Regions from separate parts of the Actinomadura sp. NPDC048394 genome, predicted to be linked through region 2. Evidence: riboswitches for the same ligand, from Rfam matches in the RefSeq annotation. Region 2 holds a riboswitch; each other region holds the start of a gene.
What was found. A riboswitch is a leader RNA that binds a small molecule or an ion and turns the genes downstream of it on or off. The one in region 2 is predicted to bind cobalamin.
Positions count from the first base shown of each region.

Region 1 (7,096 bases), on a different contig from region 2:
CGCGGGAGCACCTGCGCGAACACTCACGTGACCGCCGCCGGAGCGGCGTTGGGGCGCGTACATGAGTGGTGAGAGGCTGTCAAGGACCGGCCCGGGACGGCCGGCCGGGCGCGCGGCGCAATTCCTCACCGGCGCGGCAATGCCGCGGTCAGCGAAACGCCCGTCCCGCATTGGCGGTGATCGGGCCGGCAATGGCGCGGAGAGATGACGTGCAGGCGCGAGAGGACAACGGCGTCCGGCGCTGGGAGACCTGCGGGAGGGCGTGGATCGGCGTCCTGCGGCACGTGTGGTCGGCCGGGGTCGCCGGCATGGAGGACGCGGGGCCCATCATCGAAGGGCCCCCGCTGCTGTTCGAGATCGACTCGCTGAGCTGGGAGGACCCGATCCTCCGCGAGCACGGCGACCGGGCCCGGCTCGCGCGCCGGGCCAGGGAGCGCGCCCGCGAGCGAGCCCGGGACGCGGCCACCGGGCGGTGCCTGCCCCGGCTCCGCGACCTCGACGGCGCCGACCAGCTGCGCTGGGTCGTCGGCCTGCTGCGAGCGAGGCCGTGGACGACCAGCGCCTGGATCTCGCTGACGCTGCCGGGCGAGGACGCCGCCGCCGTGCCGTGCCTGACCGCGCTGTCGTTCCGCATCCGCGGCTACCGGCTGATCATGACCGGGATGTTCCGGTCCCAGGACGTCTTCCGCGGCTACCTGGCCTACATCCCGCTGCGCGAGGTCCAGCTGCACGTGGCCGAGGAGCTCGGGCTGCCCGCCGGGCCGCTGCGGATCTTCGTGGACGTCCCGCACGTCCGGGTCGGCGACGCCGAGCGGGTCGCCGCCGTGCTGGCCGCGATGCCCGAGCCGAACGCCGCGTGACCGGGGCCGGGGGTGAGGCCGGAGGTGAGGCCGGGAGGTGAGGACGGCCCCGCCCCGGCGGACACAACGGAGTTACCGGCCGGTCCTTCCCTGTCGCGGACCCCGCCGCCCGCCGGGGGATAGACTCGCCGCTGGGGGCGAGGGCACGACGAGGTGACTCGCGACTTCACCTGCACACCAGCCGAACATCCGACTTCCGAAGGACTGTTTCCTTGAGCAAGCCCGTCGTCCTCGTCGCAGAAGAGCTCTCCCCGGCCGGCATCGCCGTGCTGGAATCCGACTTCGAGGTCCGTCACGTCGACGGCAGCGACAAGGCCAAGCTGCTGCCCGCCGTCGCGGACGTCGACGCCCTGATCGTCCGCAGCGCCACCAAGGTCACCGCCGAGGTCTTCCAGCACGCCGGGAGGCTGCGCGTGGTCGCGCGCGCCGGCGTCGGCCTCGACAACGTCGACGTGGAGGCCGCCACCAAGGCCGGCGTCATGGTCGTCAACGCGCCGACCTCCAACATCGTCACCGCCGCCGAGCACGCGATCGCGCTGCTCCTCGCCACCGCCCGGAACGTTCCGCAGGGCCACTCCGCCCTCAAGCAGGGCGAGTGGAAGCGGTCCAAGTACACCGGCGTCGAGCTGCAGGGCAAGACCGTCGGCGTGCTCGGCCTCGGCCGCATCGGCGTCCTGGTCTCCCAGCGGCTCGCCGCCTTCGACATGAACGTGATCGCGTTCGACCCGTACGTGCAGGCCGCCCGCGCGGCGCAGCTCGGCGTGAAGCTCGTCACCCTCGACGAGCTGCTCCAGCAGAGCGACTTCATCACCGTCCACCTGCCGAAGACCCCCGAGACCCTCGGCCTCATCGGCGACCGCGAGCTGCACCAGGTCAAGCCGAGCGTGCGGATCGTCAACGCCGCGCGCGGCGGGATCGTCGACGAGGAGGCGCTCGACCTCGCGCTGAAGGACGGCCGGGTCGCCGGCGCCGGCATCGACGTGTTCAGCAGCGAGCCCTGCACCGACAGCCCGCTGTTCCACCACGACAACGTGGTCGTCACCCCGCACCTCGGCGCCAGCACCCACGAGGCGCAGGAGAAGGCGGGCACGCAGGTCGCCCGCTCGGTGAAGCTGGCGCTGTCCGGCGAGTTCGTGCCGGACGCGGTGAACGTCCAGGGCGGCGCGGTCGCCGAGGACGTCAAGCCGGGCCTGCCGCTCGCCGAGAAGCTCGGCCGGATCTTCACCGCCCTCGCCGGCGGCGTGCCGGTCCGGCTGGACGTGGTGGTGCGCGGCGAGATCGCCGAGCACGACGTCAAGGTGCTGGAGCTGGCCGCGCTCAAGGGCGTGTTCTCCGACGTCGTCGAGGAGTCGGTGACGTTCGTCAACGCGCCGCTGCTGGCCCGCGACCGGGGCGTCGAGGTCACCCTGACCACCAGCGAGGACAGCCCCGACTGGCGCAACGTGGTGCAGGTGCGCGGCACGATGGCCGACGGCGCGGTGGTGTCGGTGTCCGGCACGCTGACCGGCCCGAAGCACGCCGAGCGGATCATCGAGATCAACGGCTACAACATGGAGCTGGTGCCGACCGCGCACATGGCGTTCTTCTCCTACGTGGACCGCCCGGGCATCGTCGGCGCCGTCGGCAAGCTGCTCGGCGACGCCGAGGTCAACATCGCCGGCATGCAGGTCGGCCGGGACGCCAAGGGCGGCAAGGCGCTGATCGCGCTGACCGTCGACTCCGGCATCCCGCCGCAGCTCGTGGACGCGATCACCGCCGAGGTGGGCGCCGACATGGGCCGCCGCGTCGACCTCGACTGATCTCTGGGCGACCGTGACGGGCGGGTGTCCGGCTTCGGCCGGGCCCCCGCCCGTCGCGTTCCTGCCCACCGTCACGTCTCACATGTTGAGATTTTACGCCACGGGTCGGGACAGTCGCCGGAACGGCGGGTACCGTCGCAAGTAATCATGCGGCGTTTCGCGGTAATCCTTCGCTGCCGCAGCGGGGCCTGACATCGGCGGGCCGGCACCGCTGCGGAGGTTTCGCCCGGCCATCAGCCCGATCCCGCGCCCGGACCCGTGCGAACCACGCGTCCCGGCGGCCCCGGCACCCAGCCTCAGCGATTCGGAGCGATCATGAACGACACCACCCGTACCACCGTGCCCGCGGACGACGCCGCCGAGGAGGCGGCCCGCGCCCTGCAGACGGCCCTGGACCGCCGCGACAACGGCGGCCACCCCTCCCGCTAGCGCGCCCCGCCCTCCCGGCCCTGCGGCGGCCTCGCGGCCGTGCGCCGGGACGGGCATGGCAGGGTGAACGCCATGCCGTCGCCGATGCCCGCCGGGCCCGGGGAGGTCAGGGAGGCGCTGAGCGCCGCCGGGCGCCTCGGGCCGTACTTCGCGATCTCCACCGATCCGGCCGAGGAGGCCGATCCGACGTGGCGGCCGCTGCCCGAACGCGACCCGGAACGCCTCGCGGGCCTCACCGGCCTCTACGCGGAGCGGCTCGGCACCGGCGAGCGGCGCGTCGCCGCGTCCATCCTGTTCCAGGGCCTCGCGTCGCGCCTCTGGTCGCCCGTCGTCGCGGCGGCGGCGCTGGGCGTCGTGCCCGACCTGGCCGGCCTGCACTGGCGGTGGGCGCCGGGCGCCCCCGTAGCGCTCTGGCTGGCCGAGCCGCGCGGGCACCGCGCCGGCGGCGCCGCCGAAGCCGCCGACCTCGTCCACGGCCAGGTCGTCACGGGCCAGCTGGAGCCGCTGCGCGCGACGATGCTGACCTTCACGAGCCTCGCGGACGGCCTGCTGTGGGGGAACGCGGCATCGGCGCTCGCCGGCGGCCTGAACGTCGGCCCGCCGGACGGCGCCCGCACCGCGATCGTCCGCGAACTGCTGTCCCGCCCGCCCCTGGCGGGGACCGGGACGCTGGGCCCGCACGGCTTCACCCGGCGCAACTGCTGCCTGTACTACCGCGTCCCGCCCGGCGGCGAGATGTGCGGCGACTGCGGCCTGCGCCGCCCGCCGCGCCGCGCCGCGCCGTCGCCACGGAGGCGCCCGTGACGACGGCCCGCGGCCCTCAGACCAGGACGGCGGCGCGCCGCCGCGCGACCGAACGCTCGGTCAGGTACCCGAACAGCAGCCCGATCGTGGCCCACAGGACGAGCTGGACGCCCAGAGAGGCGATCCGGAAGTTCCACAGGACCGTCGCCGGGAAGTGCTCCGGGATCGCGTCGGGCTTCGGCGTGAGCCGGTACACGACGGCCAGCAGGACGGCGTAGCCGACCGCGGTGACCGTGATCGCGTTCCAGGCCCCGAGCCGGGGGACGAGGCGGCGGCACACGATCACCGCCGCGGTCGTCGCCAGGACGCCCAGCGCCATCATGCAGAAGTACAGCGCCGTCCGGCTCCCGATGGTCGCCGGGTTGCCGACCGCCGGGGGCGTCGCGGGGTACTTCAGGAACGGCACCAGCTCGATCGCGACGAACCCGGCCAGGGCGACCAGGGCGGCCGTGGCGCGCGCGCCGAGCCGTCCGAGCCGTCCCGCCGCGAAGGCGAACGCGATCGAGAACAGGCCGCCGAGCGCCACCCCGTACACGGCCATCGCGGTGATCAGCCCGGCCGTCTTCTGCACGCCCCGGCCGACGACCTCCGGTTCGTGCCCCGCGTGCTCGGCGTGCGCCCGCGCCTCCTCGAATGCGATCGCGTGCCCGACCTGCGGCTCCCCGTACAGCCAGGCGACGACCAGGGCCAGGGCGGCCGCCGCCAGGCCCGCGAGCATCCCGCGGACCAGCAGTGCTCTCATCGACATCTCCTCGAATCGGAATCCCCGGCCACCGCGCGAGCGCGCTATCTGACCGGTGGACGACGCCGGAGGCGAGTCCACCGGGAAGCTCGCGAAGCGAGTTCGCGCTCGCCCAAGCACGGTCAAGGGCCGAGCCGCCAGGCGAGGCCCTTGGGCCGGGCTTGCGTGGAACTCAGTGGCAGGGGAAGCCGAGGAGGTGGCGGCCGTCGTGGGTGAACTCGTGCACCCAGGTGCCGCCGAAGATCGACGTGGCGCCCTGCTCGGCGCCGACGAAGTAGATCAGGATCGCGGCCAGCACGACGGCGAGCACCGCCCACGGCACGATGTCGCGGATCGGCAGGCGCAGCGGCGCCGCGGACGGCTCGGCCTGCGGGGACGTGGCGGACGGTACGGCGGACTCGGCCATGTCGGGGTTCTCCTCACGGGGTGCACTCGCCCCGGTTGCGGGAGGACGACGGGTCAGTGTCCTGACTCCCAGATCGCCGTCTCCCGCCGACCTTCCCGCCGGTGGCCCGGCCGTGGTCGTGCGGTGGGGGGAGACTCCCTGGTCACAGTGGCGGGACCGTCCTGGATTCGCACCAGGTTCCTGCGCACCGTCGCCTCGATGTGAACTTGTCGAGGAGAGCGTCCCTTCTCCCACCCGGCCCGTCAACCCCGCGAAAAGTGACAAAGGTGACGCCGGGTCGCCGGCGGCGAGACCCGCGTACCGGGATATGAGACGAACGCCCAAGCAGTGAGACGTTTGCAGTACAGTACGCCCATGGCTTCCCGCAGCATTCGTCTGGCCGTCATCCCCGGTGACGGGATCGGCCCCGAGGTGGTCGCCGAGGGACTGAAGGTCCTCGAGGCCGTCGCCCCGTCCAGCGACCTCGCGTTCGAGCAGACCTCCTACGACCTGGGCGCCGCCCGCTGGCACCGGACCGGGGAGACGCTGCCCGACTCGGTGCTGGAGGAGCTGCGCGGCCAGGACGTCATCCTGCTCGGCGCCGTCGGCGACCCGAGCGTCCCGAGCGGGACGCTGGAGCGCGGGCTGCTGCTGCGGACCCGGTTCGAGCTCGACCACTACGTCAACCTCCGCCCGGTGAAGCTGTTCCCGGGCGTGAAGACCCCCCTCGCCGACGTCACGCCGGACGACATCGACATGGTCGTCGTCCGCGAGGGCACCGAGGGCCCCTACACGGGCGTCGGCGGCGTCCTGCGCAAGGGCACCCCGCACGAGGTCGCCACGCAGGAGAGCGTCAACACCGCGTTCGGCGTCGAGCGGGTCGTCCGGTACGCGTTCGAGGTCGCCGCGTCGCGGCCGCGCAAGAGGCTGACGCTGGTCCACAAGGACAACGTCCTGACCTTCGCCGGTGATCTCTACCAGCGCGTGATGAAGCAGGTCGGCGCGGAGTACCCGCAGGTCAGCACCGACTACTGCCATGTCGACGCGGCCACCATGTTCTTCGTCGGCCAGCCGCAGCGGTTCGACGTCGTCGTCACCGACAACCTGTTCGGCGACATCATCACCGACATCGGCGCCGCGATCGCCGGCGGCATCGGGCTCGCCGCGTCCGGGAACGTCAACCCCGACCGGACGGCGCCGTCGATGTTCGAGCCGGTGCACGGCAGCGCCCCCGACATCGCGGGGCAGGGCAAGGCCGACCCGACCGCCACGATCCTGTCGGTCGCGATGCTGCTCGACCACATCGGCGCCGGCGACGCGGCCCGCCGGGTCGAGCAGGCCGTCTCCGACGACCTGGCCGAGCGCGGCGCGCTCGGGACGCGGTCGACCGCGCAGATCGGCGACGCGATCGCCAAGCGAGTATCGGGCTGAGGGCGCGCCTCTCCGGCTACGAGCAGGGACACTCCGGGCGCGCCTCGCGGCGCGCCCGGTTTTCCGTATGCGCCGCGTACGAGGAGTGGGGTCGAGGAACGAAGTACGACAATAGGGACTAAGGACGCCGCAGCGGCAATGGAGCCGCACCGGCGATCGGGAGAGGACGAACGGCGATGAGCGACACCCTGGACTTCGAGATCACGCTGACCGAGCGGCCCGCGACGGCCGCCGAGCGCGAGCGCGTCCTGGCCGATCCGGGCTTCGGCCGGTACTTCACCGACCACATGGTCACGGTCCGGTACTCGGCGGACCGCGGCTGGCACGACGCCAAGCTCGAACCCTACGGGCCGATCCCGATGGACCCGGCCAGCCAGGTGTTCCACTACGCCCAGGAGCTGTTCGAGGGCCTCAAGGCCTACAAGCAGCCGGACGGCTCGATCGTCACCTTCCGGCCGTACATGAACGCGGCCCGGATGAACCGCTCCGCCAAGCGGATGGCCATGCCGGAGATCCCCGAGCAGCTGTTCGTCGACGCCGTCGAGCTGCTCGTCCGCACCGACAAGGAGTGGGTCCCCGACACCGAGGGCCACAGCCTCTACCTGCGGCCGTTCATGTTCGCCACGACCCGCGCGCTCGGCGTGAA
Region 1 is NZ_JBEZJL010000072.1:3,901-10,996, reverse strand. Features, by position in the region: gene AB0C78_RS38520 (hypothetical protein) at 210-860, shown strand; gene serA (phosphoglycerate dehydrogenase) at 1,073-2,659, shown strand; gene AB0C78_RS38510 ((2Fe-2S)-binding protein) at 3,161-3,892, shown strand; gene AB0C78_RS38505 (CbtA family protein) at 3,909-4,634, opposite strand; gene AB0C78_RS38500 (CbtB domain-containing protein) at 4,807-5,040, opposite strand; cobalamin riboswitch at 5,074-5,265, opposite strand; gene AB0C78_RS38495 (3-isopropylmalate dehydrogenase) at 5,395-6,450, shown strand; gene AB0C78_RS38490 (branched-chain amino acid aminotransferase) at 6,627-7,096, shown strand, end outside.
Region 1: another riboswitch for cobalamin. It lies ahead of AB0C78_RS38500 (CbtB domain-containing protein); the one in region 2 lies ahead of AB0C78_RS07260 (ribonucleoside-diphosphate reductase subunit alpha).

Region 2 (7,096 bases):
CCCGGGACCGCAGCCAGTAGACATAGGCGAACGCGCCGTAGAAGAACAGGCCCTCGATGCACGCGGCGAAGCAGATCAGGTTGAGCAGGAACGCGCGCCGGTCGGCGGCGGTGCGCAGCTCGTCCAGCGACCCGAGCGAGTCGATCCAGCGGAAGCAGAACTCCGCCTTCGCGCGGATGGACGGGATGTGCTCGATCGCCGCGAACGCCCGCGCCCGCTCGTCCTGGTCGGGCAGATAGGTGTCGAGGAGCGTCAGGTAGAACTGGACGTGCACGGCCTCCTCGAACAGCTGCCGCGACAGGTACAGTCGGGCCTCCGGCGCGTTGACGTGCTTGTACAGGTTGAGGACGAGGTTGTTCGCCACGATCGAGTCGCCGGTGGCGAAGAACGCGACGAGCCGGTTCACCAGGTGCAGCTCCGCCGGCGTGAGGCGGGCGAGGTCCGCGAGGTCGGAGGCGAGGTCCACCTCCTCGACCGTCCAGGTGTTGCGGATCGCGGCGCGGTAGCGCTCGTAGAAGTCGGGGTAGCGCATGGGCCGCAGGGTCAGGTCCATGCCGGGGTCGAGCAGCGGCATTACTGGCACGCCTCGCAGGTCTCGGGGTTCTCCAGGGAGCAGACCGTCGCGGCGACGGTCGTCTGCGCGATCCGCGTGGCAGGACGGGAGCGCAGGTAGTAGGTGGTCTTGAGGCCCTTGCGCCACGCGTAGGCGTACATCGAGGACAGCTTCCCGATCGTCGGGGTCTCCATGAACAGGTTCAGGGAGTGCGACTGGTCGATGTACGGGGTGCGGGCGGCGGCGAGGTCGATGAGCGCCTTCTGCGGCAGCTCCCAGGCCGTCCGGTACAGCTCGCGCATCTCCTCGGGCAGGTCGACCAGGCCCTGGATCGAGCCGTTCGCCCGCTTGATCGCCTCGCGGACGGCGTCGTTCCACAGCCCGAGCGACTTGAGGTCCTCGACGAGGTACCCGTTGATCTGCAGGAACTCGCCGGACAGCGTCTCGCGCTTGAACAGGTTGGACACCTGCGGCTCGATGCACTCGTAGCAGCCCGCGATGGACGCGATCGTGGCGGTCGGCGCGATCGCGATCAGCAGCGAGTTGCGCAGCCCGACGTCGGCGATGCGGGCGCGGAGCGCGTCCCATTCGGCGGGACGGGTGGGCGCGGCGTCCGGGAAGTGGTCGAGGTGCAGCTGCCCGCGCGCGGTGCGGGTCTCGGCGTAGGCGGGGAGCGGGCCGTGCGCCTCGGCGAGGTCGGCGGACGCGCCGTACGCGGCGAGCGCGATCTCCTCGGCGATCCGGGTGGACAGCTCGCGGGCCTCGGCGGAGTCGAACGGGAGCCGCAACGTGAAGAACACGTCCGCGAGACCCATGACGCCGAGCCCGACGGGACGCCATTTCCGGTTGGCCGTTTCCGCCTCGGGCGTCGGGTAGAAGCCGCGGTCGATGGTGCGGTCCAGGAACCGGACGGCGGTGCGGACGGTCGCGCGGAGCCGGTCCCAGTCGATCCCGGACGGCGCCACGTGCGCCGCCAGGTTCACCGACCCGAGGTTGCACACCGCCGCCTCGTTGTCGCCCGTGACCTCCAGGATCTCGGTGCACAGGTTCGACAGGTGGACGGTCCGGCCCGGCTCGGCGGTCTGGTTGCAGGCCCGGTTCGCGGCGTCCTTGAAGGTCATCCACCCGTTGCCCGTCTCCGCGAGCGTGCGCATCATCCGCCCGTAGAGCTTGCGGGCCGGGACCTGCCGGACGTACCGGCCCTCCTTTTCGGCCGCCCGGTACGCCTTGTCGAAAGCGTCGCCCCAGAGGTCGGTGAGCTCCGGGACCTCCTTCGGGTCGAACAGCGACCACGTCCCGTCCGCCTCGACGCGGCGCATGAACTCGTCCGGGACCCAGTTCGCCAGGTTCAGGTTGTGGGTGCGGCGCGCGTCCTCGCCGGTGTTGTCGCGCAGCTCGAGGAACTCCTCGACGTCGGCGTGCCACGGCTCCAGGTACACGCACGCGGCGCCCTTGCGGCGGCCGCCCTGGTTGACGGCGGCGACGGAAGCGTCCAGCGTGCGCAGCCACGGGACGATCCCGTTGGAGTGCCCGTTCGTGCCGCGGATCAGCGACCCGCGCGAGCGGACCCGCGTCCAGGAGATCCCGATCCCGCCCGCGTACTTGCTGAGCCGCGCGACCTGCCCGTACCGCTCGTAGATCGCCTCCAGCTCGTCGCGCGGCGAGTCCAGCAGGAAGCACGACGACAGCTGCGGGCGGCGCGCCGCCGAGTTGAACAGCGTCGGCGAGCTGGGCAGGTACGACAGCGTGCTGAGCAGCCCGTACAGCTCGGCGGCCTCCTCCACGCTCTCGGACAGACCGACGGCCACCCGCAGGAAGAAGTGCTGCGGGCGCTCCAACACGAGCCGGGTCCGCGGATGCCGCAGCAGGTAGCGGTCGTAGAGGGTGCGGAGGCCGAAGTAGCCGAACCGGTCGTCCGCCTCCTCATCGATCAAGGCGTCCAGGGCGGCGGCGTTCGCGGCGACGAACGCGGCGGGGCCGTCCGCGAGGAGTCCCTCGGCGTGCGCGGCGGCGACGGACTCCGCGAAGCTCCGGACGCCCGCCTCGGCGGTCTCGTCGCGGATCCGGCCCGCGAGCAGCCGCGCGGCGACCCGCGAGTACCCCGGCTCCGCCGCGACCAGCGCGGCGGCCTCCCCGATCGCGAGGTCCCGCAGGTCCGCGGCGCTCGCGCCGTCCCCCGCGCGGACCGCGCCGAGCACCCGTTCCGGCGCGGTCCCCTCGATGCCGGCACAGGCCGCCGCGACGTCGGCGGCGATCCCCGGCGCCGCCGGCGCCTGCATGGTGACTGTCACGTTCTCTCCCTCGTGAGCCGGCCTCGCGAGGGCATGCGAACGGGAGCGACGGCATGCTGCCGCGCACCGTCCCCCGGCTCACCCGCGAAGCCTCGGACGTACGGCGTGCATGGCAGGTCTTCGGACTCGCGGGCGCCGCGCCTCCGTCCGGAGGCACGACCTACTGGCCGTCGCTTCCCGATCCGGTCGCCCGGTTCAGTGCCTGTGACGGCGGTCGTTCCCGCTCACCGCTGCGGGGCAGTCCCGGACTCGCACCGGGTTCCCTCTTGCGACGCCCCCGCCGCGAGCGGCGGGGGCGAACCAGCACGGGATTGAACCCTACATCTTGTTGATCCTCATTGCGCAACCCCAACATGTAGGGCGCGTCGGGATCGGATCCCGGGGGTCGGATGCGGCCGCCCGGACGGAGGTGGGACGATGTCCCCGTCATGTCCCCGCGTCCCAGGCAGCCGGTCTTCCGCACCGCGCGCGCGGTCGTCTTCGCGACCGTGTGCGTCACGCTGGCGACCCTCGGCCACGACCTCGCCTCGCACGACCCCGTGCCGGGCTGGGCGGTGCTCGCCGGATTCGGCGCGGTCCTCGCCGTCACCCTCGCCCTCGCCGGCCACGAGCGCTCCCTCCCGACGATCATGGGCGGGCTGCTCGGCGGCCAGTTCGCGCTGCACACCCTGTTCGCGAGCGCGACCGAGGGCATGCGCGACTGCGACACCACCGCCCATGCGGGACACGCCGCCGCGGCGCCCGCGATGCACGGCTCCGGCACCTCCATGACCCTCGCGCACGTCGCCGCCGCCATCGCCGCCGCCTGGTGGCTGCGGCGCGGCGAGCGGGCCGCGTGGTCCCTCGCCCGGCGCCTCGCGTCCGCCGCCGACCGGCCGATCCGGCTGCTGCTCGCGCTGCTGCTGATCGAACCGGCGGAGCGCCCGGTGCGTACCCCCGTGGTGCCGGTGGCGGCCGGCGCGCTCGCCACGGGACGCGCGCTCCGGCACCAGGTCGTCCGGCGGGGACCCCCGCCGCGTTCGAGGGCGCTCGCCCGCCTCTGAGGCGAGCGCCGTACGTCACCGGCCGCCGGACCCCCGGCGCCCGGCCATTCCCGTACGACTCGAACGGAGTTCCGTCTTGCCTTCCCGCACGCATGCCCGCCGGCTCGGCACGCTCGCCTCGCTGACCGGCCTCGGTCTGATCGCCTTCGCCACCGCCGCGTCCGCGCACGTCACCGTCAACCCGAAGACCGCCGAGCAGGGCTCCTACGCCAAGGTCTCGTTCCGGGTGCCGAACGAGGAGGACCACGCCGACACCACCAAGCTCGTCGTGAACCTCCCGGCCGACCACCCGGTGGCGTCGGTGTCGGTGCGTCCCGTCCCCGGCTGGACGGCGAAGGTCGTCGAGTCCACGCTGCCGAAGCCGATCAAGACCGAGGGCGGCGAGCTGACCAAGGCCGTCACGCAGATCACCTGGTCCGGCGGCAAGATCGAGCCCGGCCAGTTCCAGGAGTTCGACGTCTCGCTCGGCCCGCTGCCGACCGACACCGACACGATGATGTTCAAGGCCGACCAGACCTACTCCGACGGCCAGGTCGTCAAGTGGGAGCAGGACCCGGGCGACGGCTCGAACGAGCCCGAGCACCCGGCGCCCACGCTGAAGCTGACGCCCAAGGGCACCGGCGACGCCGCCACCGCCGGGCTCACCGCGCAGTCGAAGCCGGCCGCCGCGAAGACCGAGGCGAGCTCGGACGACGGCACCGCGCGCGTCCTCGGCGGCGTCGGCATCGGCGTCGGCGTGATCGGCATCGCGGTCGGCGGCTACGGCCTGTCCCGCGCGCGGAGCCGGGCGTGAGCCGGGCCGTCCGGCGCACCGCCGCCGGCGCCGGCGCGGCCTTCGCCGCGCTCGCGCTCGCGCTGGCCGCGCCGCCCGCGTCCGCGCACACGTCGCTGACCGGCGCGAACCCGGCCGCGAACGCGACGATCGCGCCGCCCACCCAGATCGTCCTGACCTACGCCGACCCGGTGCAGCTGCCGCAGGTCGTGCTGACGGACGCGAAGGGCGGGCGGCACGAGGCGGGCAAGGCCCAGGCGGTGGACAACAAGGTCACCGAGGCGGTGAAGGGCACGCTGCCGAACGGGGTGTACACGGTCGGCTGGCGCGTCGTGTCGCCGGACGGCCATCCGATCAGCGGCACGTACACGTTCACCGTCACCGGGTCGACCGGGGCCGCCGGGGGCGCGCCCGCCGCGTCCGCGCCCGCCGCGAAGGCGTCCGGCAACGGCTCCGGCGGCTCGTCCGGCTGGCTGTGGATCGGCCTGGCCGCCGCCGTCGTCGCGCTCGCGGGCGGCGGGTTCGCCTGGTACCGGCGCACCTCGGGAGCGTCCCCGAACGAATGATCATGAAGTCTTCCGGTCGGGTGATTACGTTGTTACAGTGATTACCCGACCGGAGGATCATTCATGGGGGCCCCGATGATCGTCGAGTACATCCGCTACCGGATCGACCGGGCGAGGGCGGAGGAGTTCGAGGCCGCCTACGCCCGCGCCGCCGTCCCGCTCGCCGCCGCCCCGCAGTGCGTCGACTACGAGTTGTCCCGCTGCGTCGACGAACCCGAGTGCTACATCCTGCGGATCCGCTGGACGTCCGCCGACGACCACTCCCGGGGCTTCCGCTCCGGCGAGCACTTCCCCGCCTTCTTCGCCGAGATCAAGCCGTACGTCCAGCAGATCGAGGAGATGCGGCACTACGAGGCGACGCCCGTCCACGGCAAGGGCTCGTCCGTCCCCACCATGTACGACTGGGCCGGCGGCGCCGACGCCCTGCAGCGCCTCACCGAGGTCTTCTACACCACCGTCCTCAAGGACGACCTGCTCCGCCCCCTCTTCGAGCACATGGCCCCCGACCACCCGAAATGGGTCGCGACCTGGCTGGGCGAGGTGTTCCGCGGCCCCGAGCGCTACAGCCGGGAACGCGGCGGCTACCACCACATGGTCCGGCAGCACCTCGGCAAGGCGATCACCGAGGCGCAGCGCCGCCGCTGGGTGAGCCTGCTCATGGACGCCGCCGACGAGGTCGGCCTGCCCGCCGACCCCGAGTTCCGCGCCGCGTTCGCGTCCTACATCGAGTGGGGCACCCGCATCGCGCTGGCGAACTCCCAGCCGGGCGCGACCCCGCCCCTCGAAGCCCCCATGCCCCACTGGAGCTGGGGCGAAGCCCCGCCCTACACCCCCACCAAATAGCCGCTACGCCTCCGCCATCTCGCGCAGCCGCCGCGCCGCCTCAGCGGCGGGGCCACCGCGCCCCGGCCCAGCGAGGATCGCACCCGCCAGCGCCTTCAACGCCTCCTCCGGCACCGGCGCCCGCCGCCGGTCATCGAACAGCACGACGTCGATGAGCCCCTCGTCCCCCTGGACCTCGAGGCGCGCGACCCGCGGGGCCGTTACGGTCCCGGCGCTGCGGGCCGGCGGGTTCCAGCGTGCGGCCGGCGGGTGCGGCACGTCCTCCACCACGACATGCCGCACGGTCGAGAGATCGCAGCTTTGCGCCCCGTACTCCAGATGAGCGTGCAGCACCGTCCCGTCCAGCCACACCCGTGGATGGGCGAACCAGTGGCGTACGCCGAAGAGCGCCGAGACGAGGCCGATGGCCACGATCAGCGCGACGATGCCGGCCGCGCCGGCGAGACCCGCCGTGGAATCGCTTCCCATCCGGCCGGCCTCGACGAGGAGGCCCGCGCCCAAGGACGCCACCACGAGCGGACCGAGAGTCAGCCCGAGAACGGCACCCGCTTTCCGGGCGCCGGTGAGGCCGCTCAGCACGACGACGATCTCCGGATCCACCGCACCCCCTTTTAGCGGGAGGCTAGGGCGATTACTGCCTCCTGCGCTTCGGCCAGCGATTGTGCCGCCATTTCCCGGAAACGCGCCAGGTGCGGGACGAGGTCGGCCAGGGTCATTTCCGCATTGACGAAGGTCACGCCGTCGTCGGCGATACCGAGATTGCCGAAATAGGCGCGCAGGTACGGCTCCTGGAAGTCGAATCCCTCCCGTGGCGTGCCGGGGCCGTACGCGCCGCCGCGCGCCGTCACGACGACGACACGCGTCCCGTGCAGGAGGCTCCGGCCGCTGTCCGGGTCGGTGTACGCGCCGGGAAAGGTGATCCGGTCGATCCACGCCTTGAGCGACGCGGGGACCGAGAAGTTGTACATCGGGGCGCCGATCAGCACGGTCCCCGCGTCGAGGACCTGCTCGATCAGCGGCCGGGTCAG
Region 2 is NZ_JBEZJL010000008.1:63,885-70,980, reverse strand. Features, by position in the region: gene AB0C78_RS07265 (ribonucleotide-diphosphate reductase subunit beta) at 1-574, opposite strand, end outside; gene AB0C78_RS07260 (ribonucleoside-diphosphate reductase subunit alpha) at 574-2,844, opposite strand; cobalamin riboswitch at 2,938-3,164, opposite strand; gene AB0C78_RS07255 (hypothetical protein) at 3,273-3,887, shown strand; gene AB0C78_RS07250 (YcnI family protein) at 3,964-4,680, shown strand; gene AB0C78_RS07245 (copper resistance CopC family protein) at 4,677-5,225, shown strand; gene AB0C78_RS07240 (antibiotic biosynthesis monooxygenase) at 5,289-6,068, shown strand; gene AB0C78_RS07235 (hypothetical protein) at 6,072-6,668, opposite strand; gene AB0C78_RS07230 (NAD(P)H-dependent oxidoreductase) at 6,680-7,096, opposite strand, start outside.

Region 3 (7,096 bases), on a different contig from region 2:
ACGCCGGTGGTGTGCATCCGGGCCATCGCCTTGTAGCGGCGCAGCTCGTCGCGGCGGTGGCGGCTGATCAGCCGGGTCGCGATGCCGTACAGCCAGGGCCGCGCCGAGGCGTGCGCGGTGTCGAAGACGGCGCGGCGGCGGAAGGCGATCAGGAACGTCTCGGCCGCGATGTCGTCGGCGGCGTCCGCGCCGAGCCGCCGGTCCACGTAGCGGTGGATGTCCCGGTAGTGCCGGTCGAAGAGGTCGGCGAACCGTTCGGGGTCGCGTTGCGCGGCGGTGATGATGTCGGCGTCCGACGGCTCCGCCGATCCGCGCGTCACGGCTCGTCCCGTGGCGCTGGGGGAAGGGTCATGCGGGACCCTTCTGGAAGCGTGGAGGGGGGTCACGTCCTTGATTGCCCGGAAGCGTCCGACCCCTTCTCCGGCCGGACGGTCTTCTCCGGGCCGGACGGTCGGATCATAGGTAGTGGCCGCTCGCCAGGTAGGGGGCGGGGGCGGGCATGCCGCGGACGGCGATGTAGCCCTCCTGGCCGATGTCGAGGCGGGCGGCGAGGCCGACGTCCACCGCCCAGTGGTTGTCTGTGGTGATGCAGTTGACGAGCGTGTCCCCGCGCGCGCTGGCGAGCGCCTCCCACAGCAGGGTCTCGGCGGTCTCGGGACGGTCGGCGGCGAGCAGCGCGGGACGTCCGGCGGCCTCGTCGATGTAGACGTAGTCGCGCCGGCCGGGCGCGTCGGAGACGACCAGCCGCAGCGTCTCCAGCATGTGGACGTGGTCGGGGCCGTGGCCCGCGCCGCGGACGGCGGTGTCCAGCTCGTCCATCCATTCGAGGTCGTCGGCGCGCCCCTCCCGCAGGCCACGCACGGCGGGCAGCGTGGACCGGTCGACGGTGCCGACCATCCGCATCTGCGGGTGCAAGGTGAAGCCCGCCAGCCGGTAGCGGCGGGTCGCCGCGGGATGCACCGTCGAGGAGAACAGGCCCGGGCGGTCGCCGGCGTGGGCGAGGACGGCGTCCATCAGGCGCCTGCCGATGCCCTTGCCCTGCCGGCCCGGCAGGACGCCGTAGGTCGCCAGGTACCAGAGCCGTTCGCGGTTCTGGGAGATGGCGAAGCCCACGACGTCCCGGCCGTCCTCGGCGATCCAGCAGCCGTCCGGATCGACGGACAGGAAGTGGTCCAGGCGGTCGATCAGGCGGCGGGACTGCTCTTCGGTCGGCGGTTCGGGTTCCGGTTCGTTCGCTCGCCGGGTGAGGCGGTCGCCTTCGAGGAACGTCACCGCCGCCGCGCGCTCGGTCGCGACGAGGTCGTCCCGCGCCATGCGCCTGATGCGTACCGGGTCCATGCACGCATGATCACGCGACGGGCGCGGGTGCGCACCTGATTATCCGGGGACGGCGCTCACCAGCGGTCGTGGTGGACGGCGGCGTTCAGGGCGCGGCGGTGGCGCCAGCCGTGGCGTTCGAGGTCGGGGACCGTCTCCAGGTGGGTGACGGGCCCGACGCACAGCCACGCGACCGGGCGGATGCCCTCCGGTATGCCGAGGAGGCCGCGCAGGTACGGCTCCCGGTAGAACGACACCCAGCCGACGCCGAGTCCCTCCGCCGTCGCGGCCAGCCAGAGGTTCTGGACGGCCAGGCAGACCGAGTACAGGCCCGCGTCGGCGATGGCGTGCCGGCCGAGGACGGCCGGTCCGCCGCGTTCGGCGTCGTAGGTGACCACGATCGAGAGGCTCGACTCCAGCACCCCGTCGATCTTGATGCGGGCGAAGCGGTCCGCGGCGTCGCCGGTGAGGGTCGCGGCGAACGCGTCGCGCTCGGCACGGACGTGGTCGTGGAACGCGCGGCGGGCGTCCGGGTCGCGCACCAGGACGAAGTCCCAGGGCTGGGAGAGGCCGACGCTCGGCGCCGCGTGCGCGGCGGTGAGGATCCGGTCGAGGACGCCGTCCGGGATCGGCGCGCCGGTGAACTCGGCGCGCACGTCGCGGCGGCGGTGGATGACGTCGTAGAGGTTCATGGGCAGGCTCCCGCTGCGGTCGGGCCGCCCGGTCGGGCGGCCGTCGGAGCGAGGCCGGTCTTCGGACTCCCGGATCGACGCCTCACCGCCCGCCTTCCCGGCCTTCCGGCCAGTGGCCGCGCTCGCGCGCATGGGCGGCGGCTCCCCGGTCACCGCGGCGGGCCCGTGCCGGATTCGCACCGGCTTCCCGATTCTCCCCGAGGGGCACCTCGCGTCAGTTCACGCCGTCCGCGATCGTAGCGGTGCCCTCGTCCGGGACGGGGGAGGGGGTCAGCGGCGCTGGAAGCCGTCCTTGGTGCGCAGGCCGTAGCCGACGGCGCGGTCGAACGAGATGTGCGCCATCCAGCCGCAGAGCCCGGCGAAGATCGGCGCCCACGTGATCGGGGCGACGGTGTAGAGCGCGATGAGCGCGAGCGGGACCAGCGCGCGGTGCGCGGCGTTGTAGTACGGGACGGCGCGCGCCGGGAGCTGCCCGCGCTCGACGGTGTGCGCGTCGCGCATCCCGGCCAGGAACGTGAGGTCGGGCGCGATGAAGAACACGACGGCCAGGAGCGCCGCGACCCAGCCGTGGTTGACGCCTTCGACGACGGCGAACGCGGTCCAGAACAGCGCGTTCGCGCCCCACGCGCTGCGGCGGACAACGACGGGGACGAGGTGCTTGCGGACGGCGTGCGCGGTGACGGTGCTCATGACCTACCTCCTGGCTAATGACGTTAGCCACAACCTAAAGCTAATCTCATTAGCTGTCAAGCTCATGAGCTGAACCAGGTGGTCAGAGGAAGAGGGCGGCTAGGCGGGGGAGGTGGAGGCGGGTTGCGGTGTCGTCCTCGACGTTCCAGTCGTCGCCCACGGGATGCTCGGGGCGCTGCATCGCGCGCACGGCCGACTCCATCGCCGCGTCGAACGACTCGGTCTCTCCGATGGTGCGCTTGTAGGCGTTGCGGGCCGCGTAGTGCAGGCCTTCCGCGCCGATCCAGCCCTCGTCCTCCTGGCCCATCCGCACGACGGTCGGGACGTCGGCCAGGGTGTCGGGGTCGTCGACGGCCCGGGTGAACACGTCGCGTCCCAGCAGGGCGAGGCCGGCGCGGAAGTCCATGAAGCCGTCGTCGCCGCAGCCGCCCTCGATGAGGTAGGCGGCGTTCCAGAGCGGCCGCCGGTACGCCGAGTCGAGGACGCGGGTCAGCATGGCGTCGAACGCGACGATGCCGGGGCCGTCCAGGGCGAGGAGCCGATCGGTCACCAGGTCGACCAGCGGGTCGTCGGGGGAGTCGCGGTCGTCGGCGTGCTCGCCGGCCTCGGCCCGCGCGTCCTCGATCAGATCCCACCAGGCCTGCTCGTCCATGCGTCCTCCCGCACCTCGGCTTCGTCCGCCGACCAATGTGGCGTACGGGTCGGACATACCGGTTAGACGGGGCGGGCGGTGAACCAGGCGCCGTCGTCGTCCAGGAAGCGGTCGAGGCGCAGGCCCGCCGCCTCCAGCACCGCGGGCAGGTCCTCGTCGCCGAGGCGCCGGGTCGTGAACGTGTGCGTCCAGCGGTGCTCCCCGATCCGGTATTCGAGCGTCGCGACGACGGTCCCGGGCTCGGGCCGCTCGACCCGCGCCTTCCGGTACCGGACGCCGTCGCGCGTCCACTCCCGCGGGGCGTCGTCGCGCCAGGTGGCGTCGGTGTCGCGCTGGATCACGACCACGCCGTCCGGCCGGACGTGGCGCCGGCAGGCCGCCAGGAGGGCGTCCCGGTCGCCGTAGTTGACCAGGTACGACATCAGCAGCACGCAGCCGAACCGGTCGGGCAGGTCGAGGTCCTGGATCGGCGAGCGGACCGTCCGCGCGCCCTCGATCCGGGCGAGCATCGCGGCGGAGTCGTCCACCGCCGTCACCGGATGGCCGAACTCCATCAGCGGACGGGTGACCCGCCCGGCGCCCGCGCCCAGCTCCAGGATCGGCGTGCCGGCCGGGATCGTCGTGTGGACGAGCGCGGCGCTCGCGACGTCCGGCGGGAGCGCGGCGTAGAACTCGACCGCCGACCCGTCGCGCGCGATCTCCCCGGGCCCCGTCCCGGCCGTTCCCGCCATGGCGTCGCCTCCCCGTCTTGATCACCATGCTCGGCGCGCGCCCCGGCCGCCGTCAACCCGCGCATTGGACAGGTTGAACTGGACAGTTTGAACTGAATAAATTACACTGGGGTCATGAGCGACAGCGTCGAGGCCATCTCCCCGTCGGCCGCCCGCGCCGCCCGCGAGGTGCGGGTCGTGTTCAGCCGGCTGCGCCGCAGGCTGCGCGAGATCGGCGGAGCCCACGATCTCACGCCGTCGCAGACGGCGGTACTGAGCCGGCTGCTCAAGGACGGGGCCGCCACCGCGAGCGGGCTCGCCGCGGCCGAGGGCGTCCGCCCGCAGTCGATGGCCGCCACGCTCGCCGTGCTGGAGGAGCGCGGCCTGATCCGCCGCGACCCCGACCCGCAGGACGGCCGCCGCCAGCTGGTCACGCCGAGCGACGCCGGACGCGAATGGGTCGAGGGCTCCCGGCAGGCCCGCGACGAATGGCTGAGCCGCGCCCTCCAGGACCGCTGCACCGAGGAGGAGCGCGAGACGGTCCTGAGGGCCTTCGCCGTCCTCGACCGCATCGTCCAGTGAGCGGGAGAGGGGCGCGCCCCCTCTCCCGCTCCGGTCTCAGGCCGGGGGCAGGCCGAGGGCGCGGGCGATCAGCATCCGCTGCACCTCCGACGTCCCCTCGCCGACCTCCAGGATCTTCGCGTCCCGGTAGAAGCGGCCGACCGCGTACTCGTTCATGAAGCCGTACCCGCCGAAGACCTGCGTGGCGTCGCGGGCGTTGTCCATCGCCGCGTTCGACGCGACGAGCTTGGCGATCGCCGCCTCCTTCTTGAACGGCTCCCCGGCCAGCATCTTCGCCGCCGCCGCGTAGTACGCGAGGCGGGCCGTGTGCGCGCGGACCTCCATGTCGGCGATCTTGAACTGCATGGCCTGGTAGCGGCCGATCTCCTTGCCGAACGCCTGCCGCTCGCCCGCGTAGCGCAGGCACTCGTCCACGCAGCCCTGCGCCAGGCCGACCGACAGCGCGGCGATCGCGATCCGGCCCTCGTCCAGGATCCGCAGGAACTGCGCGTAGCCCCGGCCGCGCTCGCCGACGAGGTTCTCCGCCGGGACGCGGACGTCGTCGAACGACAGCTCGCGGGTGTCCGAGGACGACCAGCCGACCTTGGAGTACTTGCGGCCGACGGTGAAGCCGGGCGTGCCGCTCGGCACGATGATCGTGGAGATCTCGCCGTCGCCGGTGAACGCGGTGACGGTCACGAACGCGGTGATGTCGGTGCCGGAGTTGGTGATGAACGCCTTCGACCCGTTGATCACCCACGAGTCGCCGTCCAGCCGGGCCGTCGTCCGCATGCCGCCCGGGACGTCGGAGCCGCCGCCCGGCTCCGTCAGCCCGAACCCGGCGAGCTTCTCACCGGACGTCAGCATCGGCAGCCAGCGCGCCTTCTGCTCGTCCGACCCGAACCGGTAGATCGGCATCGCGCCGAGCGAGACGCCCGCCTCCAGCGTGATCGCGACCGACGAGTCGACCCGGGCCAGCTCCTCCAGCGCCAGGCAGAGCGCGAAGTAGTCGCCGCCCATCCCGCCGTGCTCCTCGGGGAACGGCAGCCCGAACAGCCCCATCTTGCCCATCGCCGCGACGATGTCGTACGGGAACTCGCCGCGCTCGTACAGGTCCCCGATCACCGGGGCGACGGTCTCGCGCGCGAACCGCTCGACGGTGCGCCGCAGCTCCTCCTGCTCGTCGCTGAGCTTGAAGTCGATCATCATTACTCCGTTTTCGGTGACAGGGCCTGGACGACGCGGGACGGGCTCGGGCGGCCGAGCCGCCCCGCCATCCAGCGGCTGGTGGCGACGAGCTTGCCGAGGTCGACGCCCGTCTCGACGCCGAGCCCGTTCAGCATCCAGACGAGGTCCTCGGTGGGCAGGTTCCCGGTGGCGCTCTCGGCGTACGGGCAGCCGCCGAGGCCGCCCGCCGACGCGTCCACGACGGTGACGCCGGCGCGCAGCGCGGCGAGCGTGTTGGCGAGCGCCTGCCCGTAGGTGTCGTGGAAGTGCACGGCCAGCCGCTCGGTGCCGATGCCCGCCGCGACCAGCGCTTCGATCAGCGCGGTGACGTGGCCGGGCGTGCCGACGCCGATCGTGTCGCCGATGCTCAGCTGCGAGCAGCCGAGGTCCATCAGCCTGGACGCGACGGACACGACCTGCTCGATCGGGACGTCGCCCTCCCACGGGTCGCCGCACGCCATAGACACGTACGCGCGCACCCACAGCCCCTCGGCGCGCGCGCGTTCCACGACGGGCGCGAACATCGCGAGCGACTCGTCCACGGTCCGGTTGAGGTTGCGGCGGGCGAACGTCTCGGTGGCGCTGCCGAAGATGGCGATCTCGGTGATGCCGTTGGCGAGCGCCCGGTCCAGGCCCCGCTCGTTCGGGACGAGCACCGGGTACCGGACGACGCCGGACCGGGGGAGGACCCCGAGCAGCTCCTCGGCGTCGGCGAGCTGCGGCACCCACTTCGGGTGGACGAAGCTCGTCGTCTCGATCGTGCCGAGCCCCGCGTCCGCGAGCCGGGTGACGAACTCCGACTTCACCTCGACAGGGACGATCGCCTTCTCGTTCTGCAGCCCGTCCCGGGGTCCGACCTCGTAGATCGTGACCCGCTCGGGCAGGCCCGGCAGCGGTGTCGGCATCATGCCTCCTCGATCACGGCCAGCACCGCGTCCAGGGCGACCTGGGCGCCGGCGCGGGCCGGCAGCTGCGCCACGACGCCGGCGCGCGGCGCGGTGACGGTGTGCTCCATCTTCATCGCCTCGACGACGACGAGCGGCTGTCCCTCGTCCACCCGGTCGCCCTCGGCGACCTTGACGGCCAGGACCGTGCCGGGCATCGGGCTGCGCAGGACGCCGTCGCCGGACGCGTCCGCCGCGGCGCCGCCCTCCGCCTTGACGTGCTCGGCGAGCGCCCACGCGTGCCCGTCGCGCCCGAGCCAGAGCGTTCGGCCGTCGCGGGCGGCGGTGAACGACACCGTCCGG
Region 3 is NZ_JBEZJL010000001.1:141,027-148,122, forward strand. Features, by position in the region: gene AB0C78_RS00740 (RNA polymerase sigma factor) at 1-320, opposite strand, end outside; gene AB0C78_RS00745 (GNAT family N-acetyltransferase) at 457-1,338, opposite strand; gene bluB (5,6-dimethylbenzimidazole synthase) at 1,395-2,009, opposite strand; cobalamin riboswitch at 2,044-2,236, opposite strand; gene AB0C78_RS00755 (DUF4260 family protein) at 2,280-2,699, opposite strand; gene AB0C78_RS00760 (DUF4240 domain-containing protein) at 2,782-3,351, opposite strand; gene AB0C78_RS00765 (class I SAM-dependent methyltransferase) at 3,414-4,082, opposite strand; gene AB0C78_RS00770 (MarR family transcriptional regulator) at 4,197-4,643, shown strand; gene AB0C78_RS00775 (acyl-CoA dehydrogenase family protein) at 4,680-5,828, opposite strand; gene AB0C78_RS00780 (hydroxymethylglutaryl-CoA lyase) at 5,831-6,754, opposite strand; gene AB0C78_RS00785 (biotin carboxylase N-terminal domain-containing protein) at 6,754-7,096, opposite strand, start outside.
Region 3: another riboswitch for cobalamin. It lies ahead of bluB (5,6-dimethylbenzimidazole synthase); the one in region 2 lies ahead of AB0C78_RS07260 (ribonucleoside-diphosphate reductase subunit alpha).

Region 4 (7,096 bases), on a different contig from region 2:
AGCGGCGACCCGCTCGGCCCGGCCGGCACGTACCCGCCGTCGAGGGCGTGCAGCACCATGCCGATCTCGTCGCTGGTCCTCTCCAGTCGCGGGACGATCTCCGTCGCGGCGAACCGGAGGATGTCGGCGACCTGCCCGTCCGCGACGTCGGACGCGGCGGACGGGTCCCAGCCGCGCTCCTCCATCGCGGTGACCAGCGCGCGCGCCCGCTCCTCGACGGCGTCGACCTCGTTCCGGGAGCCGCCGTCCTCCTTCAGGCCGAGCGCCTCGCGCAGGCCGGGCAGCGTCACCGAACCGCCCCACATCTGCCGCGCCCGCAGCATCGCCAGCACCAGGTCGACGCGCGTCTCCCCGGCCGGGGCGGCGCCGAGGACGTGCAGGCCGTCGCGGATCTGGACGTCCTTCACCTCGCACAGCCAGCCGTCCACGTGCAGCAGGAAGTCGTCGAACTCGGCGTCGTGCGGACGGTCGTCCAAGCCGAGGTCGTGGTCCAGGCGGGCGGCCTGGATGAGGGTCCAGATCTGCGCGCGGATCGCGGGCAGCTTCGCCGGGTCGAGCGCCGCGATGTTCGCGTGCTCGTCGAGGAGCTGCTCCAGCCGCGCGATGTCGCCGTAGCTCTCCGCCCGCGCCATCGGCGGGATCAGGTGGTCGACGAGCGTGGCGTGCGCGCGCCGCTTGGCCTGCGTACCCTCGCCCGGGTCGTTCACCAGGAACGGGTAGACGAGCGGCAGGTCCCCGACCGCCGCGTCCGGCCCGCAGGACGCCGACATCCCGGCGGACTTGCCGGGCAGCCACTCCAGGTTCCCGTGCTTGCCGACGTGGACGATCGCGTCCGCGCCGAACTCGTCCGCGACCCACCGGTACGCCGCCAGGTAGTGGTGGCTCGGCGGAAGGTCCGGGTCGTGGTAGATCGCGACGGGGTTCTCGCCGAACCCGCGCGGCGGCTGCACCATCACGACGACGTTCCCGGACCGCAGCGCGGCGAGCACGATCTCGCCGTCCGGGTCTTGGGAGTCGTCCACGAACAGCTCGCCGGGCGGCGGGCCCCAGTGCCGCTCGATGCCGTCGCGCAGGTCCTGCGGGAGCGTCGCGTACCAGGCCTTGTACCGCGCCGCCGGGATGCGGACGGGGTTGCCGGTGAGCTGCGCCTCGGTCAGCCAGTCGGGGTCCTGCCCGCCCGCCGCGATGAGCGCGTGCATCAGCGCGTCGCCCTCGGCGGGCAGTTCGCCGCCGACGTCGTAGCCGCGCTCGCGCATCTCGGCGAGCAGCTTCACGACGCTGGCCGGGGTGTCGAGCCCGACCGCGTTGCCGATCCGCGCGTGCTTGGTCGGATACGCCGACAGCATCAGCGCGACCCGCTTGTCCTGCGCCGGGACGTGCCGCAGCCGCGCGTGCCGGACGGCGATCCCGGCGACCCGCGCGGCGCGCTCCGAATCGGCGACGTAGACGCTGAGGCCGTCCTCGTCGGTCTCCTTGAACGAGAACGGCACCGTGATGATCCGGCCGTCGAACTCCGGCACCGCCACCTGCGTCGCGGTGTCCAGCGGCGACAGGCCGTCGTCGTTGGCCTCCCACGCCGCGCGCTCGCTGGTCAGGCACAGCCCTTGCAGGATCGGGACGTCCAGCCCGGCGAGCGCGCCCACGTCCCACGCCTCGTCGTCGCCGCCCGCGCCCGCGAACGCCGGCTTCGTACCGCCCGCCGCGAGCACGGTGACGACCAGCGCGTCGGCCCGTCCGAGCGTGTCCAGGAGTTCCTTCTCGGCGGTGCGCAGCGACGCGCAGAACACCGGGAGCGCCTGCCCGCCCTTCGCCTCGATCTGCCGGCACAGCGCCTCGACGAACGCGGTGTTCCCGGCGAGGTGATGGGCGCGGTAGTACAGGACGCCGACGACCGGCCCCTCGCCCGACCGGCGCTCGCGCTCCAGCACGCCCCAGGTCGGGGTGGGCGCCGGGGGAGCGAACCCGAACCCGGTGAGCAGCACCGTGTCGGACAGGAAGGCGAACAGCTCGGCGAGGTTGCCGGGACCGCCGTGCGCCAGGTAGGCGTGCGCCTCGGCGCTCACCCCGGCGGGGACGGTCGACAGCTCCATCAGCTCGGCGTCCGGTGCCTGCTCGCCGCTGAGCACCACCACGGGACGCGGCCCCGCGAGCAGCGCGTCGAGGCCCTCCTCCCACGCGCGCCGGCCGCCGAGCAGCCGCACGACCACCAGGTCGGTGCCGTCCACGAGGGCGGGCAGGTCGTCCACGGACGTGCGGGCCGGGTTGGCGAGCCGGAAGCCGGCGCCGCTCGCGCGCGCACTGAGCAGGTCGGTGTCCGAGGTGGACAGCAGCAGGATCACGCGGATCGCGTCCTCACCCGGGGTCCTCGCCCCGAATCGCAGGTCAAGACAGCGGCGGCACGGAGTCTCCTGGCTCCCGGATCGGCGCTCGCCCCGGCCTTCCCGCTCGCGCGGTGGCCTTCGGTGGGGTCCGCTCCCCGGTGACAGTGGCGGGACCGCGCCGGATTCGCACCGGCTTCCTCCCTTGCCGCCGCCCACACCCTAACCCGATTCCTTCCGGCCCGGCGCGCCCGGGGGAGCACCGTGGGACGATCTTCCGATGCGACGGGAGAGCGAGCCGGTCTCGTGGCGGTTCCAGCGCTGGGCGGCGCCCGCCGGGCTGGCGGTCCTGGTCGCCGCCTCCATCGCCACGGTCGGTGCGACGGTGGGCGGAGAGACCCCGCAGACGGCAGGGCGTTTCGGCTACCAGGCACCGCGCTTCATGCTCAGCGCGGGACGGCAGGGGCCGTGGATCGAGGTGCGCACGCCGCCCACCGTGAACGGGCCCGGGCGCGTCGTCGACACGGTGCGGCCGCCGGACTCCGCGGGTGAGGTACAGGAGATCCTCGCCGGGCCGGGCGGGAGTTTCGTCGTCGCGGCGTCCCGGAGCGACCCGTGCGAGACGCGCCTCTTCCGGTTCCGGCTGACCGGTGACGGCCACGTGACCGGGCTCGCGCCGCTGCGCGGCGGCACCACGCCCGCGCTGGTCGCCGGCCTCGCGATGAACCGCCGAGGCGACCGGCTCGCCTACACGACCGCCCCCTGCGCGCCGCACAGTTTGGCCGCCGCGAGCCCGCCACGTGCCGCGCTGACCGTGCTGGACACCGCGACGGGGAGCCGCCGCACCTGGAGCGCGGCCGGGCCCTCGGTCATCGGCGAGATCGTCTGGGCCCGCGACGGGCGGACGCTCGGCTACGCCACCGGCGACGTCGTCCCCGGGGCCGGGCAGGACGCCGCCGTCCGGAACGTGACCGTCCGCGCGACCGACACCCGCGAAGGCGGGTCCGGCCTGCGCGAGGGGCGGGTCCTGTTCCGCGCGCCGGGCGGTCCGGGGGCGGTCTCGTCCGCCACCATGAGCCCGGACGGCCGGACCGGATACGGGCTCATGCGCCGGCCGGACGCCGTCGTCCTGTTCGCCTTCACCGAAGGGAGGCCGATGCGGGTCACCCAGACGATCTCGCGGAAGCCGGGCGAGGGCGTCGCGATCGGCCTCGTTTCGAGCGGGGAACCGCGTTATGCCTGCTTGAACGGCCTGGACGCGTTCGGCAGGGCCGTCGACGGCGCGTTCCAGACGACCTTCGCGGGGTTCGGGCACTGCGGCTCGGCGATGGCCTACTGAGCGGTCGCGTTCCCCGGTCCGGGTTAGAGTTCCGGCCGTGTCGTCGTCTTCGCGTTCGGAGCCGGACCGGTGTCCGGGGGCCCTGCGGGTGCATGCCGCCGCCGATGGGGGGCTGGCGCGCGTCCGGCTGCCCGGCGGCGCGCTCGCGCGGGCGCAGCTCGACGCGCTCGCCGCCGCCTCGCGCGAGCTGGGCGACGGCTTCCTCGAACTGACATCGCGTGCGAACCTGCAGATCAGGGGGCTCGCCGACGGGGCCGAGACCGAGCTGGGCGAGCGGCTTCGCGAGGCCGGGCTGCTGCCGTCCGCGACGCACGAACGCGTCCGCAACATCCTCGGCAGCGTGCTGACCGGACGCGACGGAGACGGGCTGCTGGACGCCCGGCCGGTCGTGGCGGCGCTGGACGCGGGCCTCTGCGCCGACCCGGAGCTCGCCGGCCTCCCCGGCCGGTTCCTGTTCGCGGTCGACGACGGGCGCGGCGACGTCATCGCGCTGCGCGCCGACGTCGGCCTGTACGCGGTGGCGCCGGACGCGTTCGCGCTGGTCCTCGCCGGAAAGGACAGCGGCCTGCGGGCCCGTCCCGAGGACGCCGCCGCGCTCGCGCTGGACGCCGCCCGCGCGTTCCTGCGCGTCCGGACGAGCGAATGGCGGCTCGCCGAACTCGGCCGCGACCTTCCGCTGGCGGGGGACCGGGCGGAGCCCGTGCCGGTTCCCGCGACCCCGCGCAGGACGCCGCTCGGCGCGATCCCGCAGCGGGACGGGCGGACGGCGTTCTCCGGGCTGGTCCCGCTCGGCCGCCTCGACCCGGCCGGGCTGGGCGCCGCCGGGGAGATCATTGTCACTCCGTGGCGGGGCGTCGTCATTCCCGGCGTCGCGGACATGTCACACTTCCCTGGCCTGGTCACCGGACCCGACTGGGCGGGGCTGACGTCCTGCGCGGGCCGTCCCGGCTGCGCGAAGTCGCTCACCGACGTGCGCGCGGACGCGGCCCGCGCCCGCCGCGCCGGCGGCGGCCTGCCGGTGCACTGGTCGGGCTGCGAGCGGCAGTGCGGGCGGCCCGCCGACCGGCACGTCGCGGTCGTGGCCGTCCCCGGCGGCTACGAGGTGCGGCTCGGCGGCGAGGTCCGCGCCCGGCCGCACGACCTGACGGCGACGGCGGCGGCCGCCGCCACGACACGGAGGAGCGAGTGATCGACTACGTCCGCGACGGCGCGGAGATCTACCGGCGGTCGTTCGCGACCATCAGGGCGGAGGCGGACCTCGCGGGGCTGCCGGACGACGTCGCCCGGGTCGCCGTCCGCATGATCCACTCGTGCGGGATGACCGACCTGGTCCGCGACCTGGACCACGCGCCCGGCGTCGTCGCGGCGGCCCGCGAGGCGCTGCTGGCCGGGCGCCCGATCCTGTGCGACGCGCAGATGGTCGCGGCGGGCGTCACCCGCCGGCGCCTCCCGGCGGGCAACGACGTGGTCTGCACGCTCGCCGACCCCCGCGTGCCCGCGCTCGCGGAGAAACTCGGCACCACCCGCAGCGCCGCCGCGCTGGAGCTGTGGCGGGACCGGCTCGGCGGCTCCGTCGTCGCGATCGGCAACGCGCCGACCGCGCTGTTCCGGCTGCTGGAGATGGTCGCGGACGGCGCGCCCCGGCCCGCCGCCGTGCTCGGGATCCCGGTCGGGTTCATCGGCGCGGCCGAGTCCAAGGACGCGCTCGCCGCGTCCGGCCTGCCGTACCTGGTGGTGCGCGGGCGGCGCGGCGGCAGCGCGATGACCGCCGCCGCGATCAACGCCATCGCCAGCGAGGAAGAGTGATGACCGGACACCTGTACGGGGTGGGGCTCGGCCCCGGCGACCCGGAACTGATCACGGTGAAGGCGGCCCGGCTCGTGGAGTCCGCGGACGTGGTCGTGCACCACGCGGCGCGGCACGGGCGCAGCATCGCCCGCCGCATCGCGGCCCCCCACCTGCGCGAAGGGCAGATCGAGGAAGCGCTGATCTACCCGGTCACCACCGAGAGGACCGACGACTACCGCGCCGTGCTGGAGGAGTTCTACGAGCGGTGCGCGGCACGGCTCGCCGAGCACCTCGACGCCGGACGCGACGTCGTCGTGCTGTGCGAGGGCGACCCGTTCTTCTACGGCTCGTACATGCACCTGCACAAGCGGCTCTCCGGCCGGTACCCGACGACGGTCGTGCCCGGCGTGACGTCGGTGAGCGCCGCGTCCGCCGAGCTGGGCCGCCCCCTCGTGGAGCGCGACGAGGTGCTGACCGTCCTGCCCGGCACGCTGCCGCCCGACGACCTGGCCCGCCGCCTCGCCGTGACCGACTCGGCCGCCGTGCTGAAGCTCGGCCGGACGTTCGGCGGCGTCCGCGCGGCCCTGGACGAGGCGGGCCGCCTGGACGACGCCTGGTACGTCGAGCGCGCCACCACCGACGGGCAGCGGGCGCTGCCGCTCGCCGACGTCGACCCGGAGACCGTCCCGTACTTCTCCGTCGCGATCCTGCCGAGCCGCGTGCACGAGCGGACCCGCCGCGAGCTGCCGGAACCCGCCGCGCCGGGGGAGGGACGCGGCGAGGTCGCGATCGTCGGGCTCGGCCCGGCGGGCCGCGAATGGCTCACCCCCGAGGCGCAGGACGCCCTCGCCACCGCCGACGACCTCGTCGGATACGCCCCCTACCTGGCGCGGGTGCCCGCGAACCCCCGGCAGGAGCGGCACGCGTCCGACAACCGGGTCGAGTCGGAGCGGGCCGAGTTCGCGCTCGCGCTGGCCGAGCGGGGACGCCGCGTGGCGGTGGTGTCGTCGGGCGACCCGGGCGTGTTCGCCATGGCCGCCGCCGTGCTGGAGGTCGCCGCCGAGGAGCGCTGGAAGGACGTCCCGGTGCGGGTCCTGCCGGGGCTGACCGCCGCGAACGCCGTCGCGTCCCGGATCGGCGCGCCGCTCGGGCACGACTACTGCGTGCTGTCGCTGTCGGACCGGCTGAAGCCGTGGGACGTCATCGCGTCCCGCCTCGCCGCCGCCGCTGCCGCCGACCTGGTCATCGCGATCTACAACCCGGCGTCGAAGACCCGGACGGAGCAGGTCGCCAAGGCCCGCGACGTGCTGCTGGAGCACCGCTCGCCGGACACGCCGGTCGTCATCGGGCGCGACGTCGGCGGGCCGGAGGAGAGCGTCCGGGTGGTCCGGCTCGGCGACCTCGACGCGGACGGCGTCGACATGCGGACGCTGCTGCTGGTCGGCTCGTCGCAGACGACGGTCGCCGAGCGCGGCGACGGCCGCACCACCGTGTTCACGCCGCGCCGCTACCCGGCATGAGCGAGCCAGGCCACCGCTTCCTCGACCGTCGCGGCGATCGGGACGCCGACCGGCGCGGGCGGCCGGTCGACCATGACGACCGGGACGCCGAGGGTGCGGGCGGCGGTGAGCTTGGCGGAGGTCATCGCGCT
Region 4 is NZ_JBEZJL010000078.1:13,887-20,982, forward strand. Features, by position in the region: gene cobN (cobaltochelatase subunit CobN) at 1-2,345, opposite strand, end outside; cobalamin riboswitch at 2,402-2,521, opposite strand; gene AB0C78_RS40085 (hypothetical protein) at 2,599-3,657, shown strand; gene AB0C78_RS40090 (precorrin-3B synthase) at 3,695-4,846, shown strand; gene AB0C78_RS40095 (precorrin-8X methylmutase) at 4,843-5,463, shown strand; gene cobJ (precorrin-3B C(17)-methyltransferase) at 5,463-6,965, shown strand; gene AB0C78_RS40105 (cobalt-precorrin-6A reductase) at 6,953-7,096, opposite strand, start outside.
Region 4: another riboswitch for cobalamin. It lies ahead of cobN (cobaltochelatase subunit CobN); the one in region 2 lies ahead of AB0C78_RS07260 (ribonucleoside-diphosphate reductase subunit alpha).